2 regions of the Micromonospora inyonensis genome follow, and region 1 is predicted to be linked to the other one. Evidence: riboswitches for the same ligand, from Rfam matches in the RefSeq annotation. Region 1 holds a riboswitch; the other holds the start of a gene.

Region 1 (7,666 bases):
ATCGCCCGCATCGACAACGGCCGTCGGGTCTACACCCTGGCCCAGGGCGTCGCGGACAAGGCCACCGGCCGCCCCATCACGGTAAGCGACCAGTTCGAGGCCGGCAGCAACACGAAAACCTTCACGGCGGTGCTCGTCCTGCAACAGGTCGACCGCGGCCAGGTCACGCTGGACGCGCCCGTCGAGCAGTACCTGCCGGGCGTCGTTCCCAACGGCGCGAACATCACCGTCCGGATGCTGCTCAACCACTCCAGCGGACTGTTCTCCTACACCGGCGACCCGGACTTCTTCACCGACATGGAGAAGGACCCGCAGCATGTCCACACCGACGCGGAACTGCTCGCCATGGCGTTCAAGCACGAGCCCTCCTTCGCCCCCGGCAAGGGCTGGATGTACTCGAACACCAACTACACCCTGCTCGGAATGATCCTGCAGAAGCAGACCGGCAAGAGCATGCCCGCCCTGGTGGACGAACGCATCACCACGCCGCTCCGCCTGAAGGACACCTACTACGCCGACCCGAAGGCGACCGACACCGGCCCGGGCTACGCCCACGGCTACGCGATCAAGTACGCCAGCGGCACCCCGCAGTACACCGACATCTCCGACCGGCCGCTCGGTAGCTGGGCCGGCGCAGCGGGCGCGATGATCTCCACAACAAGCGATCTCTCCCGCTTCTTCTCCGCTGTCCTGCAGGGCAAACTGTTCTCCCAGACGCAGCTCAAGCAGATGAAGACCACGGTGGCCCTGCCGAAGGACTTCCCGCTCAAGGGCGGCTACGGCCTCGGCCTGGTCCGGATCGAGTCGCCCTGCGGCACCGTCTGGGGTCACGGCGGCGACACCATGGGACACCACAGCACCGCCGTGGCGAGCGAAGACGGTCGACGTACCGCGGTCACCGACAGCACCGCCGGACCCAACGACGCGGCGGAGAACCCCGGTGTGCAGCGCTACTACCAGACCATCGTCTTCGGTGCCGACACCGTGAACATCTGCCAGATGCTCGGCAAGTCGGCCCCGTCCGAGGTCCTGCAGAACCTTCGCGGCATCACCCCCACTAGCACTGGTAAGTGATAGCTCTCCCAGGCACCCGCGTCCGCAACGCGGTGCCTGGGTCGGCGGATAGACGCGATCGAGCAGGCCAACGCTGAGCACGCGCAGCGCGCCAACGGCAGCCTCCCTGCGATCGTGCGCCCCCGGCCTGCCCGCGTCCTCGACGCGATCAACCCCGAGCTGGCAGCCCGGATCCAGGGCCGCCCCCTCGACCGGCTCACGTAGCTGGGGCAGCTGTCGCTGCTCCCGCGTCCACATACCGAAACGGCGGGAAATCGTGGAGTGACCTTCCGACAATCCGCGCCCTTGAGGCGATCACCCCAGGTCCAGGTCTAAGTGGTTCGGGGCGTAAGTCCTTCGGGGGTTATGCGGCCAGGGCGTGTGCGGCAGGCTGGTGATCGCAGCCGGTGGGCTGTTGGAGGTTGTGCTCTTTCTGTTCGTGTCGCTCGATCCGGGCCATGAGGTCCTCGAGGTCGGCCGGGGTGAATCTCCATCTGAAGGGCCGGGCGGTCGCGTTGTAGCGCTGCTCGAAGGCGGTGAGCCGGTCTTCGACCTGGTCGAGGCTGGTGAAGTCGTTGGGTGTCAGGACCTTGCGCTGGATGATCGAGAAGTAGATCTCCACCTGGTTGACCCAGGAGGCGTGGATCGGGGTGTGGACCATGACCGCGTTCGGGAACCGCCGGCTGAGCCGGTCGGCGGCGGCCTGGCCGCGGTGTGAGGAGCCGTTGTCGACCACCCAGAACACCCGTTTCGCCGAGGCGTAGGGCTCTTTGGTCATGACCTGCTCGACCAGGGTCATGAACGGCAGGATGCCGGTCTTCGCGTTGCGGTGGGAGAACACTCGGGCCTGGTGGACGTCGTAGGCGGCCAGGTAGGTGAGGGCGCCTTTGCGCTGGTACTCGTGGTTGACCCGCATCATCCGGGCGACGCCGGGTGCCAGGGTGGGGTGGCAGCGGCAGCGGGCCTGGATGCTGGTTTTCTCGTCGCTGGAGATCACGTACTCGTCATCGCCGAGCGGGACGCCGTCGAACGTGCGGGCGTAGAGGCCGAGCACGCGGGCGGCTTTGACGGCGAACTGCGGGTCGCGGATGAAGATCCAGGACTGGTGCTGCCAGGGCTTGAGCGTGTCGCGGGCCAGGATCCGGCGGATGGTGGACGCCGAGATCGCCGCGACGATGCCCCGGTCGACGGCTTCAGCGGCCAGGTCCGGGCACGTCCACTTCGACAGTGGTGTGCCGGTCTCGGCCGGCAACTGGCAGGCCAGGGCTTTGACCTCGGCGACCTGGACCGGCGTGAACCGTGGTGGCCGTCCCGGGCGGGGCCGGTCGGTGAGGCCGGCGAGGCCTTCGTCGGCGAACCGGCCGCGCCAGCGCCGCACGGTATCAACGGTGAGGTCGTGTCGGCGGGCGATCGCGGCGTTGGAGTGCCCACGGGCCGCATCGCAGACGATCCGGGCCCGGACGACCTGCTGATATGCGGCGGTGTGGGAGTAGGCCAGAGCGGTGAGCCCGCGCCGTTCGGCGGCGGTCAGGGTAATCGGGCGAGCGTGAGGGGCAGGCACCGGCCAGCTTCCGTTGGAGATGATCTCGTTCAGGGCTGGTCGAGGATGCCGGTCAGGCGGGCCGCAACCCGACAGGACACGCCGGAGGCGGCAGGATGTGAACCTATGCCGGTCATCCCTGCCTCCACGAAGACGTCCCTGCCGCAGCGACTGCGGGCACGGGCCAGGGCGAACTGGCCGCAGTTGGCCGCGGTGCACGTGCGCTACCAGGGTCAGTTCGCCTACGTCACCGTCGAGTTGACCGGCGGCCAGCAACTGCCGGTGATGCGACTGCGCTACAGCGGATCCGCCCACCGCTGGAGCCTCGCCACTTACCGGGCCAGTAACAACAGCTACGAAGACCAGTACTGGTTCAGCGGCACCACCGAAGAAGCACTCGACTTCGTCTGCGACGTCCTCATCAGCCCGATCACCGACTGGCCGCATCCAAGCACCGAACCGTCAACCCCCGAAGGACTTGTGAGGTTCCCCCGATAGTGTGGAGGCCAGACCTAAGGGGATAGATGGTCATGGCTGAAACGAGGAGACGGTTCGACCGGGAGTTCCGTGAGGGCGCCGTGCGGATCGTGCGGGAGACGGGTAAGCCGATCGCGCAGGTCGCTCGGGATCTGGGTATCAACAACGGCACTTTGGCGAACTGGGTGGCGCAGGAGCGTCGGGCTCGGGGCGAGGCCGCCGCGGGTGGTCTCGGTGAGGACGAACGCGCCGAGCTGGCCAGGCTGCGTAAGGAAAACGCTGAGCTGGCGATGGAGCGTGATGTCCTCAAGCGATCCGTGGTCCTGTGGGTCAAGGAGGCGACGAAGTGACCGTGGCCCGCTTCGTCGCCGCCCAGAGGACCGAGCATGCCGTGCCGCACGCGGTGACCTGCCGGGCGCTGGGGCTGTCGCAGTCGTGGTTCTACAAGTGGCGTGACCGGCGACCCACCGCACGGCAGGCCCGCCGCGATGCCCTCGACGAGGCGATCCGGGCAGCGTTCGACGCCTCCGGCGGCACCTACGGCTCCCCGCGGGTGACCCAGGACCTGCACGCCGACGGGTGGCAGGTGTCGGTCAACACCGTCGCGGCCCGCATGGCGCGGCTGGGTCTGGCCGGACGCACCCCGCGCCGCCGACGCGCCCTCACCAAGCAGGGCAAACGGCCGGTGGCACCGGACCGGGTCCGGCGGCAGTTCACCGCCGTCGCACCGGACGTGTTGTGGTGCGGCGACATCACCGAGATCGTTACCGACGAGGGCAAGCTGTACCTGGCCACGGTGATCGATCTGCACTCCCGCCGGCTGCTCGGCTACGCCATGGGCGACCGGCACGACGCCGACCTGACCCAGGCCACCCTGAGCATGGCCGCCGCGACCCGCGGCGGCACCGTGGACGGAGTGATCTTCCACAGCGACCGCGGCAGCGAGTACACCGCCGCCGAATACGCCACCGCCTGCCGCCGGCTGGGTGTCCTGCAATCGATGGGCCGGGTCGGCTGCGCCCTGGACAACGCCGCCGCGGAGGCGTTCAACTCCACCATCAAGGTCGAGTACATCCACCGGCAGCGGTTCCGCACCCGCGCCGAAGCCCGACTCAAGATCGCCACCTGGATCGTCGATTTCTACAACACCCGCCGACGCCACAGCGCCTGCGATGGCATGTCACCCATCGACTACGAACGCTTCATCGCCCAAGCCCGCCTGGCTCAGGCAGCTTAAACAGCCCTCCACGCTTCCAGGGGATTGACACTCCTCGATGTACCTGTACGCGTGGAAAGCCGGCCTGAAGACCGCCTACTACCTGCGCTCGCGCCCCGCGACGCGCATCCAGCAGGCCACCGTCTCCGTCGCCCCCGCAGCCGCGAAGACACCCGCCGCCACGCTTGCCGTCGCCGACGACGGGGCGCTGGCCTGCTCCATCGAGAACCCGGAATCCTGCGAGGCCTGCCAGTGACCACCATTCCCGAAACCCGCACCGCACCGGCGCCCGCCGTCGAGCGCCAGATGCTGCTCGACCCCGGCATGGACCTCACGCTACGGCCGATGCGCTACCCGCACTTCTTCGACCGGTTCAAGGACGCCATCAAGAACACCTGGACCGTCGAGGAAGTCGACCTGCACAACGACCTCGCCGACCTGGAGAAGCTCACCCCGGCCGAGCGGCACCTCGTCAGCCGCCTGGTCGCGTTCTTCGCCACCGGCGACACCATCGTCGCCAACAACCTCGTGCTCAACCTCTACCAGCACGTCAACTCGCCCGAGGGCCGCCTCTACCTGTCCCGGCAGCTGTTCGAAGAGGCCGTGCACGTCCAGTTCTACCTGAACCTGCTCGACACCTACGTCGCGGACGAGCGGGAGCGGTTCGCGGCGTTCGCCGCGATCGACAACATCCCCTCGATCGCCCGCAAGGCCGAGTTCTGTTTCCGGTGGATCGACTCGATCTTCGAGCTGCGCGAGCTCAAGACCCGCGAGGACCGGCGGGCGTTCCTGCTCAACCTGATCTGCTTCGCCGCCTGCATCGAAGGGCTGTTCTTCTACGGCGCCTTCGCCTACGTCTACTACCTGCGCTCGCGCGGGCTGCTGCACGGGCTCGCCTCCGGCACCAACTGGGTGTTCCGCGACGAGAGCATGCACATGGCGTTCGCGTTCGACGTCGTCGACACCGTCCGGCGGGAGGAACCCGACCTGTTCGACGCGCAGATGCAGCAGCAGGTCCGCGACATGCTCGCCGAAGCCGTCGAGTGCGAGTTGCAGTTCGCCGCCGACCTGCTCGAACAAGGAGTCTCCGGAATGTCGCTCACGGACATGCGCGAGTACCTGCAACACGTCGCGGACCGGCGCCTCGCCGTGCTCGGCATCGAGCCGATCTACGGCAGCAAGAACCCGTTCGCGTTCATGGAGCTGCAGGACGTGCAGGAGCTGTCCAACTTCTTCGAGCGTCGCGTCGCCGCATACCAGGTCGGGGTCACCGGCTCGGTGAGCTTCGACGACGAGTTCTAGCTAGGATTCCCCGCAGTGCTGGTTCGCGCGGCCGTCAGGCCGCGCGTCGTAAGAGGGAACCCGGTGCGAGACCGGGACTGCCCCGCAGCGGTGAGTGGGAACGAAAACCGTCATCAAGCACTGGGCGCGAGCCTGGGAAGCGACGGCCGGTAGGCGCGAGCACGACGCCCACGAGTCCGAAGACCTGCCCGCACTGCGCACGCGACCGCGTGCGCCGCCGACGGCCTCTCGGGAGGGCCGGGCGGAAGGCCGGCGACGGCCTTTCCCCTGCCCTTCCGTGCCGTCGGGCACATCGAGGGAAGGGAACACCCGTGAGTTTCGGCACCAGCACCGTGCTCGGCTACCCGCGCATCGGCGGCAACCGCGAACTGAAGAAGGCCGTCGAGGCGTACTGGGCCGGGCGCATCGACGCCGCCGCCCTGGAATCGACCGCGGCCGGCCTGCGCACGCAGGTGTGGCAGACGCTGCGCGACGCCCGCCTCGACGCCATCCCGTCGAACACGTTCTCCTACTACGACCACGTCCTCGACACCGCCGTCGCCGTCGGCGCGGTCCCGGCCCGGTTCCGTCGACTCGGCCTGCCCGAGCTGGACACCTACTTCGCGATGGCCCGCGGCGTCGACGCCGAACCTGCGCTCGAGCTGACGAAGTGGTTCGCCACCAACTACCACTACCTCGTGCCCGAGATCGACGCCGACACCGAGTTCGCCCCGAACCCGGCCAAGGCCTTGCGTGAGTACGGCGAAGCCCGTGCGCTCGGCGTCACCACCCGGCCGGTGCTCGTCGGCCCGGCCACGTTCCTGTTGCTGGCCAAGGGCGCCGACCCGTTCGCCCGGCTGGACGACCTGGTCGAAACCTACGCCTCGCTGCTCGCCGACCTGGCGCGGGCCGGCGTCGGGTGGGTCCAACTCGATGAGCCCGCCTACGTCGCCGACCGCACTCCCGCCCAGATCGACGCGCTGCGCCGCGCGTACACCCGCCTCGGCGAACGGGAGCAGCGGCCGCAGATCTTCGTCGCCACCTACTTCGGCGAGCTCGGCGACGCCCTGCCCGCCCTGCTCGCCACACCGGTCGAGGCGATCGGCCTCGACCTGGTCGCCGGCCCCGGCAACCTCAAGCGGCTCGCCGGCGCCGGACCGCTGCGCGGCAAGACGATCGTCGGTGGCCTGGTGGACGGGCACAACGTCTGGCGCACCGACCTGCGCGCCGCCGCGGTCACCGGTGCCACCGTCGCCGGCCTTGCCGACCATGTGGCCGTGTCCACGTCTTGTTCGCTGCTGCACGTCCCGGTCGACCTGACCGCGGAGACCCGCCTCGACCCGCAGTTGCGGGAGCGGCTGGCGTTCGCCCGGCAGAAGGTCGACGAGGTGGTGCTGCTCGGCCGCGCCCTGCGCGACGGCACCGCCGACCTGCCCGCCCCGCTGCCGCCCATCCCGGCGGCGTGGCGGCAGGACGACGTCCGCGCCCGCCTGGCCGCCCTGCGGCCCACCGACCGGCAACGCGGCGACTACGCCGACCGGGCCGCAAAGCAGCAGGAACGACTGCGGCTGCCGGAGCTGCCCACCACCACGATCGGGTCCTTCCCGCAGACCGCCGAGTTGCGCAAGGCCCGCGCCGACCTGCGCGCCGGCAGCCTCGACCAGGCCGGCTACACCGAACGGATGCGCGCCGAGATCGAGCACGTGATCCGGCTGCAGGAACAGCTCGGCCTGGACGTTCTGGTGCACGGCGAGCCCGAGCGCAACGACGGGAGTTGCCCCCTGATCCTGGACACTTGAGCCTTGGATCGTGATGGTCCGGGGAGATCAGGAGTTCCTGACAGATGGTGATGAAGCACTACCCGGCGGAGTTCAAGGCCGATGCGGTCGCGTTGTACCGGTCTCGGCCGGGGGCGACGATCGCGCAGATCGCGGAGGATCTCGGGGTCAATCGGGAGACGTTGCGTAGTTGGGTCCGCGCCGATGATCAGCGTCGGGGCGTGGTGGCCGAGCCGGCGGGGCCGCGGGCGGCCGGCTCGGTGCAGGACGAGAACGCCGCGTTGCGGCGGCGGGTCCGCGAGTTGGAGGAGGAACGGGACA
Region 2 (7,666 bases), on a different contig from region 1:
CATGCCCCGAAGCCGAGACCAGCGAAGAGTTCCTCCTGGCGGGCACGGTCGTCGGGGTGGTCGATCAGCAGCCGGGCCGCCCGACGGGCCCGGGACCGCTCGTCCGCGTCCGGATCCCGGTACGGGCCCGTCCGGGACAGGCCGGCGGTCAACTCGTCGACGACCTGCGCCGGGTCGAGGTCCGCGCGGGCTGGCTGCGTCTCCGGCTCGTCCCGACCCCACCCGGTGGCGGTGGCGGCGGCGGTGGCGGCGGTCACTGCCGCGGCGGCGGCGAGGATGACCGTTCGTCTGGTCGAACCGACGACGGAAGCGGATCTTGGCACGCTGTGCAGGCTAACCGAACTGGGCCCGGTCGACGGGGCGGGCGTGACGGCCGGCACCGGCGGTGAAGGCCGCGACACCGGCTGCCGCCTCGGTCAGCGAGTCGAGGCCGTAGGCCAGCTCGACGGCCATGGCTTCCGCCTCCGGGCGGCCGGCTCCGGCCCGCACGGCGGCCCGGTCGTTGCGCAGGCAGCGCTGTGGGGCGCGGGCGATCCCGGCGGCCAGCCGCTCGGCCTCCGCGCGGGCCGTGCCGGGCGCGACCAGCCGGTTCACCAGGCCCATCGCGTACGCCTCGTCGGCCGGGACCGGTCGGCCGGTGAGGATCAGGTCCATCGCCCGGCTCTCGCCGATCAGCCGGGGCAGCCGCACCGTCCCGCCGTCGACCAGCGGCACGCCCCACCGCCGACAGAAGACCCCGAACACCGCGTCGGACTCGGCGATCCGCAGGTCGCACCAGAGCGCCAGCTCCAGTCCGCCGGCCACGGCGTACCCGGAGACCGCGGCGATCACCGGCTTGGTCAGCGACATCCGGGTCGGACCCATCGGGCCGTCCCCCTCGGGCTCCACCCGGTTGCCGCTCGGCGTACCGATGGCCTTGAGGTCGGCACCGGCGCAGAAGCTGCCGCCGGCTCCCCAGAGCACGCCCACGGTGGCGGCCGGGTCGGCGTCGAAGGCGCGGAACGCGTCGGCGAGCGCCCGGGCGGTCGGGCCGTCGACGGCGTTGCGGGCCGCCGGCCGATCCAGGATCACCGTGGTCACCGGTCCGTCACGCTCAACCCGTACGCCCATCGGACCAGGATGCCGGTTCGTGCCGCGCCGCGCCAGACGGCCGGTGCCGCCGTCGTGCGTCGCGACCCGGACGCGGTCGGGTGCGGGGTGCGGCGTCCGGCGGCGTGCCTGTTCAGGTCCGGTCCCGGCGGACCAGGGTGGCACCGAGCGCGGCACCGACCACGCAGGTCACTCCGAGGAACTGCGGCCAGGTCAGCAGCTCACCGAGCAGGACCAGGCCGACCAGCGCACCGATCGCCGGTTCGAGGCTCAGCAGCACCGCGAAGACCCGGGCCGGCATCCGGCGCAGCGCGGACATCTCCGCCGAGTACGGCAGCACCGACGACAGCAGCGCCACGCCGACGCCGAGTAGCAGGATCCACGGGTCGAGCAGCGTGCTGCCGCTGCCCGCGACACCGAACGGCAGCACGGCGAGCGCGCCGACGGCCATGCCCAGGGCCAGCCCCCGGGTGCCGGGCACCCGCTTGCTGACCGCGCCGCCGAACACCACGTAACCCGCCCAGCCGACCGCGGTGCCGACGCAGAAGAGCAGCCCGAGCCCGTCGACCGCCGCCCCGCCCAGTCCACTGATCAGCAGGACGCCGCCACCGGCCAGGACCGCCCAGAGCACGTCGAGCAGCCGGCGGCTGCCGGCCAGCCCCACCAGCAGCGGCCCGGCGAAGCCGATGGTCACCGCCACGCCCAGCGGCACCCGGTGCAGGGCGGCGTAGAAGCTGAGGTTCATCAGCGCGAGCATCAGGCCGAAGCCCACCACCAGACCGCCGGTACGCCAGCCCAGCCGCAGCCCGGGACGGGCGAGCGCGACCAGGATCAGCGCGGCGAAGCCGAGCCGTAGCGTGGTCGTGCCACCGGGGCTGGTGCTGCCGAACAGGTGCTTGGCCGCCGCCGCGCCGAGCTGGGTGGAGAGCATCCCGAGCAGCATCAGCAGCGACGGCGGAACGGCGTCGGGGCGACCGACCGCGTTGACGAGCCGGGCGACGGTGGTGGTGGGAACCGGCTGTGGACGGAGGGCGTGCGCGTACATGCGCACCACCATGCCGTCCGGTCTCGTGGAGGGCGACCGAAATCCCGTCGTTCCGGCTACGATGCTCGACGGCACGACACAGTGAGGTGCCCCGCGCGAGCGGGGAGAATCGGGAAGCCGGTGCGAATCCGGCACGGGCCCGCCGCGGTGACCGGGGAGCCACCGTCCACGCGCACAGCGCAGCCACTGGCCCGGGAAGGGCTGGGAAGGCGGACGGCACGGCGTCGATCCGGGAGTCCGAAGACCGGCCTCGCGTCACGCGCCCGCCCCTGCCCGGGTGGGCCGAGCGCAGCGGGAGCCTGCCATGGACCTGTACGACGTCATCCACCGCCGTCGGGACGTACGCGCCCAGTTCACCGGGGAGCCGGTGCCCGACGACACCCTGCACCGGGTGCTGGCCGCGGCGCATGCCGCACCGAGCGTCGGCTACTCCCAGCCCTGGGACTTCGTCGTGGTGCGGGACGCCGACATCCGACACCGCTTCCACGAGCATGTCCGGACCGAGCGGGACGTCTTCGCCGCCACTTTGGAGGGGGAGGCGGCCGAACGGTTCGCCCGTATCAAGATCGACGGAGTGCGGGAGTCGACCCTGTCGATCGTGGTCACCCACGACCAGTCGCGGGGCGGGCCGGCGGTGCTCGGCCGGCACGCCATCGCCGACACCGGCCTCTACTCGACCTGCCTGGCCATCCAGAACCTCTGGCTCGCCGCCACGTCCGAAGGGCTCGGCGTCGGATGGGTCTCCTTCTACCGGGAACCCTGGCTGGCCGACCTGCTCGGCATTCCCGCCGGCATCCGCCCGGTCGCGTGGCTCTGCCTCGGGCCGGTCACCCACTTCGAGGCCGTACCCGACCTGGCCCGGCACGGCTGGCGGCAGGCGCGTCCGCTCGCCGCCGCCATCCACCACGACCGGTGGACGCCGGACGCCTGACCGGAGGCGCGACGGACCGCCCGGTCAGGCTGGTCGCCGCCGGTCCGGGCCCCGCCGGTCGGGGCGGGGAGTTCGTCCCCGTCGCCCGGTTTGCGAGCTCCCGGACCGGGAAGTCGGTACGGGTGCGAGCACTACTGACGAAGATCGAGCAGGCGACCGGCCTGGACCGGGTCGGCGACCGCCTCCAGCGGGCGGTGCAGGCCACCCTCCGGCCGCGGCGCGTCCGTGACCTGCTGCACGGCGTGTGGCTGGGGCATCCGCTGCACCCGGCGATGGTGCAGGTGCCGGTCGGCGCGTGGATCAGCGCCGCCGTCCTCGACGCGATGCCCGGCCAGCGGCGCGCGGCGACCACGCTGGTGGCGGTCGGTACGGCCAGCGCCGTGCCGGCCGCCGTCGCCGGGCTCAACGACTGGGCGGCCCTGAACCGGGAGCAGCGGCGGGTGGGGCTGGTGCACGCCGCCTCGAACACCATCGGGCTGGCCTGCTACGCCGGCTCGCTGGCCGCCCGCCTCAACGGTCGACACAACCTCGGGCGGACGCTGGCGTACCTCGGGCTCTCCGCGGCGAGCGCCGGGGCGTACCTCGGCGGGCACCTGGCGTACAAGCAGGGGGCGCAGGTCAACCAGAGCGTCTCCGAGGCCAACCTGATCGGTGACGGCTGGCACCCGCTCGCCGACCTGTCCACCCTGCCCGACCGGGAACTGGTCACCCGCGAGATCGACAGCGTGTCGGTGATCCTCTACCGGCACGGCGACGACGTCACCGTCATGTTGGAGCGCTGCCCGCACCAGAGCGGGCCGCTCGGCCAGGGCGAGGTGACGGAGATCGACGGCCACCCGTGCGTCGTCTGTCCGTGGCACGGCAGCACCTTCCAGCTCAACAGCGGAGGCAAGGTCGTGCACGGACCGGCCGCCAACGACCAGCAGGTGCTCGCCACCCGGGTCGTCGACGGCGTTCTCCAGACCCGCCTGCCCTGAGCCGCCCCGGGGTCCCGTGGTGGGGGCTGGACGGACGCGCCCGTCGACCGTCAGCCCCGGCGGTGCCGACCGCTGCCGAGGACGCGACTGACCGTCGACGACGCCGGCCGGCGGCGCAGACCGAACACCGCCCCGATCTGCGCGCCGACGATGCTGGCCACGGCCAGCACGGCGGAGACCGCCAGCGGTCGGTTGACCCGGTCCTCCTGACCCGGCCGGGCCGCCCCGACGGTCATCGGCGGTGCCTCCTCCTGGGGCCAGTCGGTGGTCGTCGGCGGCGTGACCTGCTGCGGAGTCTGGTCGGGCACCTGCTGCGGGGTCTCGGGCACCTGGTCGGGGGCGGGCGCCGCCGGCGGCGGGGCCGGACGCGGGGACGGCCTGTTGACCAGCCGGCCGGTGGCGTGCGGCCGGGCACCGGCGTCGGCGGCCTGGTCGGGTAGCCTCAGCAGCTGCCCCGGGTGGATCCGGTCCGGGTCGCCGAGCTTGTTCAGCTTGACCAGCACCCGATAGCTCTGGAAGTCCTCCAGGTAGCGCTCGGCGACCTCGCCCAGATAGTCGCCCTTGGCCACCCGGTACACCTGGGTCCGGTCGGACGGCGGTCGTTCCATCGTGCCGGTCACCGGAGTGGCCACACCCCGGGCCACCGGGGCGACGGTGGTCGGCACCGACGCCGTGGCCGGTCCGGCCGCCGTCACCGGGGCCGACAGGGCGTACGTGGTGCCGTACGTGGCGGTCGCCGCGGTCGCCGCCGGGCTGGCCGCGATGATCAGGGCGACCGAGCCGACCAGCGCCGCTGCCGCGCGCTGCTGGCTGCGTATGCCGGGCAGCTTCGGCGCGGGCCGGCGCAGCACGTGCGCGACCAGCTCCACCAGGACGGAGAAGGCGAAGGTCGCCCACCCGAACCAGCCGAGCACCGCCAGCGCCCGGAGGAAGAGCTGCCCGTCGTCCCGGCTGGTCAACGCCGTGCCGATGACCTCCGGTGTGGGCACCTCCGAGGGCAGCGGGTTGCCGGCGAGGGCGACGAGGGCGACGGGACCCCCGACCAGTACCGCGCCGAGCACGACGAGTGCGCCGAAGCCGGTCAGGACCTGGCCGGTCCGCCGGGCGGAACGGGATACGGCCATGGGCTGCCTTCCTCTCTACGGTCCGGTGATGGCGCGTGCGGTGGCCTCGCCGGAGACGGTCACGGAGTCGGTCAGGTCGAACAAGCCGAGCAGGTACCTGTCGTAGGTGATGGTGAGCCGGACGGTGATGCGCTTCTCGCCGTCGACGACCGGGAAGCTGACCGTGTGGTCGGTGACGCCGGCGGCGGTCAGGTAGCTCCGGACCGCGGCGGTGGCGGCGGCCTCGTCGATCTCCTTCCTGCCGCCGTTGATCGCCTGTGCCCGGTCGATGGCCTGCCCACCGGTCCGGGCCGCCTCGGCGGCGAGGTTGTCGGCCCGGTGCATGGTGCGTAGCTGCCCGGCGCCGTCGAAGGCGAGCCCGATGACCATGAGGACGCCGGTCATGCTCACCGCCAGGAACAGGCTCACCCGGCCCTCGTCCCTGCGAGGGCCCCGGCCACCGCCGGACCACGACCACCGTCGACCATTCGCCGCGGGTGCCGGGAGCCGCTGCCCGTTCACGCCCGGCTCCGGTAGCTGTCCAGGGGTGAGGTGAAACGCGCCGACACCAGCCGACCGGCCGGCATTCCGGGCAGGCTCGACAGGTGGATGTCGGCGAACGAGACCGTGCAGCTGACCTGCACCGAGACGGCGGCCGGTTGCCCCGGCGCGGCCGCGTACGCCGCCGCGAAGGAGGTGGGCGCGCCGTCCACCGAGCCGGTGAAGGTGAACGACGGTGGGCCGACGCAGTTGAGTCCCTGCCAGTCGAGCTGTTTCCGGGCCGCCGCGACGGCCGCGTCCTGCCCCGTGCCGGCGTCCCGGGAGATCGACGCGGCGCGGGCCGCGTCGTGCGCGGCGGCCTGGATGGCCTCCGCTCCCACGGCGGTACGCCCGGCCACCCCGGCCAGCACCATCAGCGCCACGAAGGCCGGGGCGAGGACGGCCACCTCCACCGAGACCGATCCGCGCTCCCGTCCGCTGCGAAGGCGGCCGAGGAGGCGGCGACCGGCCGACGGCCGGCTCACCGGGCCGGCTCCGTCCACCGTTCCACGGTGCCGTGGGCGGTCTGCGACACCGTCAGGTGCACTCCGGGCACCACGGAGATCGACGTCCCGGTCACCGTGCAGGTGACCTCGGTGGCGGTGGTGGCGCAGGTCAGCTTCGGGTCGGCCAGCCAGTCCCCGGCGGCGGCGAGGAAGGCGGTGGCCCGCTCCACACCCGCCCCGGACGGGGCCTGGTGGACGCGTTGCGCGTTCACCCCGCTCTGCGCGGCGTGCATCGCGGTGCTCCGGGCCAGGAACCAGGCGGCGACCTGGATCGACCCGAAGAGGAGCAGCAGCACCGCCGGCATGACCACGGCCAGCTCGACCGGGCTGGCCCCCCGGTCGGCTCCGTCGGACATGACCCGTCGCCGGGCGGCAGCGGCTACCCGGCGAGCGGTCACGTGGAGTCGTCGACGCACGTCCGTCAGGGCTGCGAGGGGCCCGGGATGGCGTTCATCCAGGCGCTGGCCTTGCTGGCGACGAGGGCGGTGACGGCCGCCGCAGCGGCCACCAGGCCAAAGATGATCACCGCCGTGGGGACCGGGCTGTCCCCGCGCTCGCCGTCGCGGCGCAGCTCGGCCAGGCGTGTGCTGACGGCGACGTGCAGGTAGGTGAGGAAGGCCATGACGCTCTCCTTGTCGTCGGGGTGGATCAGAGCCGGGCGATGAACGGGTAGGCGACGAAGCCGAGCAGCACGAACACCAGCAGCGAGCCGGGGATGTCGAGCCGACTGGTGATGCCCTCGGCGTGGGCCAGGTTGTCGGTGCGGATCTGGTCGCGCAGGGCGTCGGCGCGGCTGCGCAGGGTCTCGTGCACCTGCGCGCCCTCACTGCCCGACGAGCGCATGATCGCGCCGACGTCCCCCAGCTCCGGGATGCCGATCTTGTCGGCGAGATCGCGCAGTTCGTCCCAGGGGGAGTGCATCTGCATCTGGGCGATCCGCAGCGCCTCGCGGATCCGGTCGAAGACCCACCCGTCGCAGACCTCCGCCGCCCGTTCCAGGGACTGCACCGGCCCGTGCGCGGCGGAGAGTTGCAGGGCGACCAGGTCCAGGTAGGTGCAGACCGCCTGGCGGAACTCCGCCCGCGCCTTCTCCGCCTTCTCCAGCACCGCCCGGTGGGCGAGCAGCGCGGCGAGGAACGCCATCCCCAGGCTGCCCAGCACCGGTACGACGAACGGCAGCCGCAGCCCGAACCCCGACAGCCCGATGGTCAGCATCGTCGGCGTGGCGAGCCCGATCAGCGCGGAGAGGAGCACCGAGAGGGCGTACTGCTCGGGGGGCTGGCCGATCAGCGCGAGCTGCCGGTGCGGGGGGCGCAGCCAGCGGGCCGTCCCGGTCAGCCACTCCAGGTTCCGGTCGGCGGACGCGGTCACCGCCCGGGCGGCGGTCGGCGGCTGGTGCAGCCGGCGCAACGCCGGACCCAGCGCCGGGGTGGCCGGCAGCATCTCCCGGACCACCAGGAACACCCCGAGCCCGA

Evidence for each region. Region 1 has a riboswitch for cobalamin ahead of metE (5-methyltetrahydropteroyltriglutamate--homocysteine S-methyltransferase). Riboswitches for the same ligand answer to the same signal wherever they lie in the genome.
Region 2: another riboswitch for cobalamin. It lies ahead of bluB (5,6-dimethylbenzimidazole synthase); the one in region 1 lies ahead of metE (5-methyltetrahydropteroyltriglutamate--homocysteine S-methyltransferase).

What each region holds. Positions count from the first base shown of each region.
Region 1 is NZ_FMHU01000002.1:1,926,321-1,933,986, forward strand. Features, by position in the region: gene GA0074694_RS23005 (serine hydrolase domain-containing protein) at 1-1,074, shown strand, start outside; gene GA0074694_RS23010 (IS630 family transposase) at 1,418-2,614, opposite strand; gene GA0074694_RS23015 (hypothetical protein) at 2,720-3,091, shown strand; gene GA0074694_RS23020 (transposase) at 3,124-3,420, shown strand; gene GA0074694_RS23025 (IS3 family transposase) at 3,417-4,307, shown strand; partial or broken gene GA0074694_RS23030 (hypothetical protein) at 4,339-4,542, shown strand; gene GA0074694_RS23035 (ribonucleotide-diphosphate reductase subunit beta) at 4,539-5,588, shown strand; cobalamin riboswitch at 5,591-5,794, shown strand; gene metE (5-methyltetrahydropteroyltriglutamate--homocysteine S-methyltransferase) at 5,900-7,366, shown strand; partial or broken gene GA0074694_RS23045 (IS3 family transposase) at 7,411-7,666, shown strand, end outside.
Region 2 is NZ_FMHU01000001.1:1,721,598-1,729,263, forward strand. Features, by position in the region: gene GA0074694_RS07895 (hypothetical protein) at 1-323, opposite strand, end outside; gene GA0074694_RS07900 (crotonase/enoyl-CoA hydratase family protein) at 334-1,110, opposite strand; gene GA0074694_RS07905 (EamA family transporter) at 1,223-2,134, opposite strand; cobalamin riboswitch at 2,217-2,387, shown strand; gene bluB (5,6-dimethylbenzimidazole synthase) at 2,439-3,065, shown strand; gene GA0074694_RS07915 (Rieske (2Fe-2S) protein) at 3,188-4,042, shown strand; gene GA0074694_RS07920 (LysM peptidoglycan-binding domain-containing protein) at 4,093-5,166, opposite strand; gene GA0074694_RS07925 (translin family protein) at 5,182-5,550, opposite strand; gene GA0074694_RS07930 (TadE/TadG family type IV pilus assembly protein) at 5,664-6,170, opposite strand; gene GA0074694_RS07935 (TadE family protein) at 6,167-6,589, opposite strand; gene GA0074694_RS07940 (hypothetical protein) at 6,613-6,813, opposite strand; gene GA0074694_RS07945 (type II secretion system F family protein) at 6,840-7,666, opposite strand, start outside.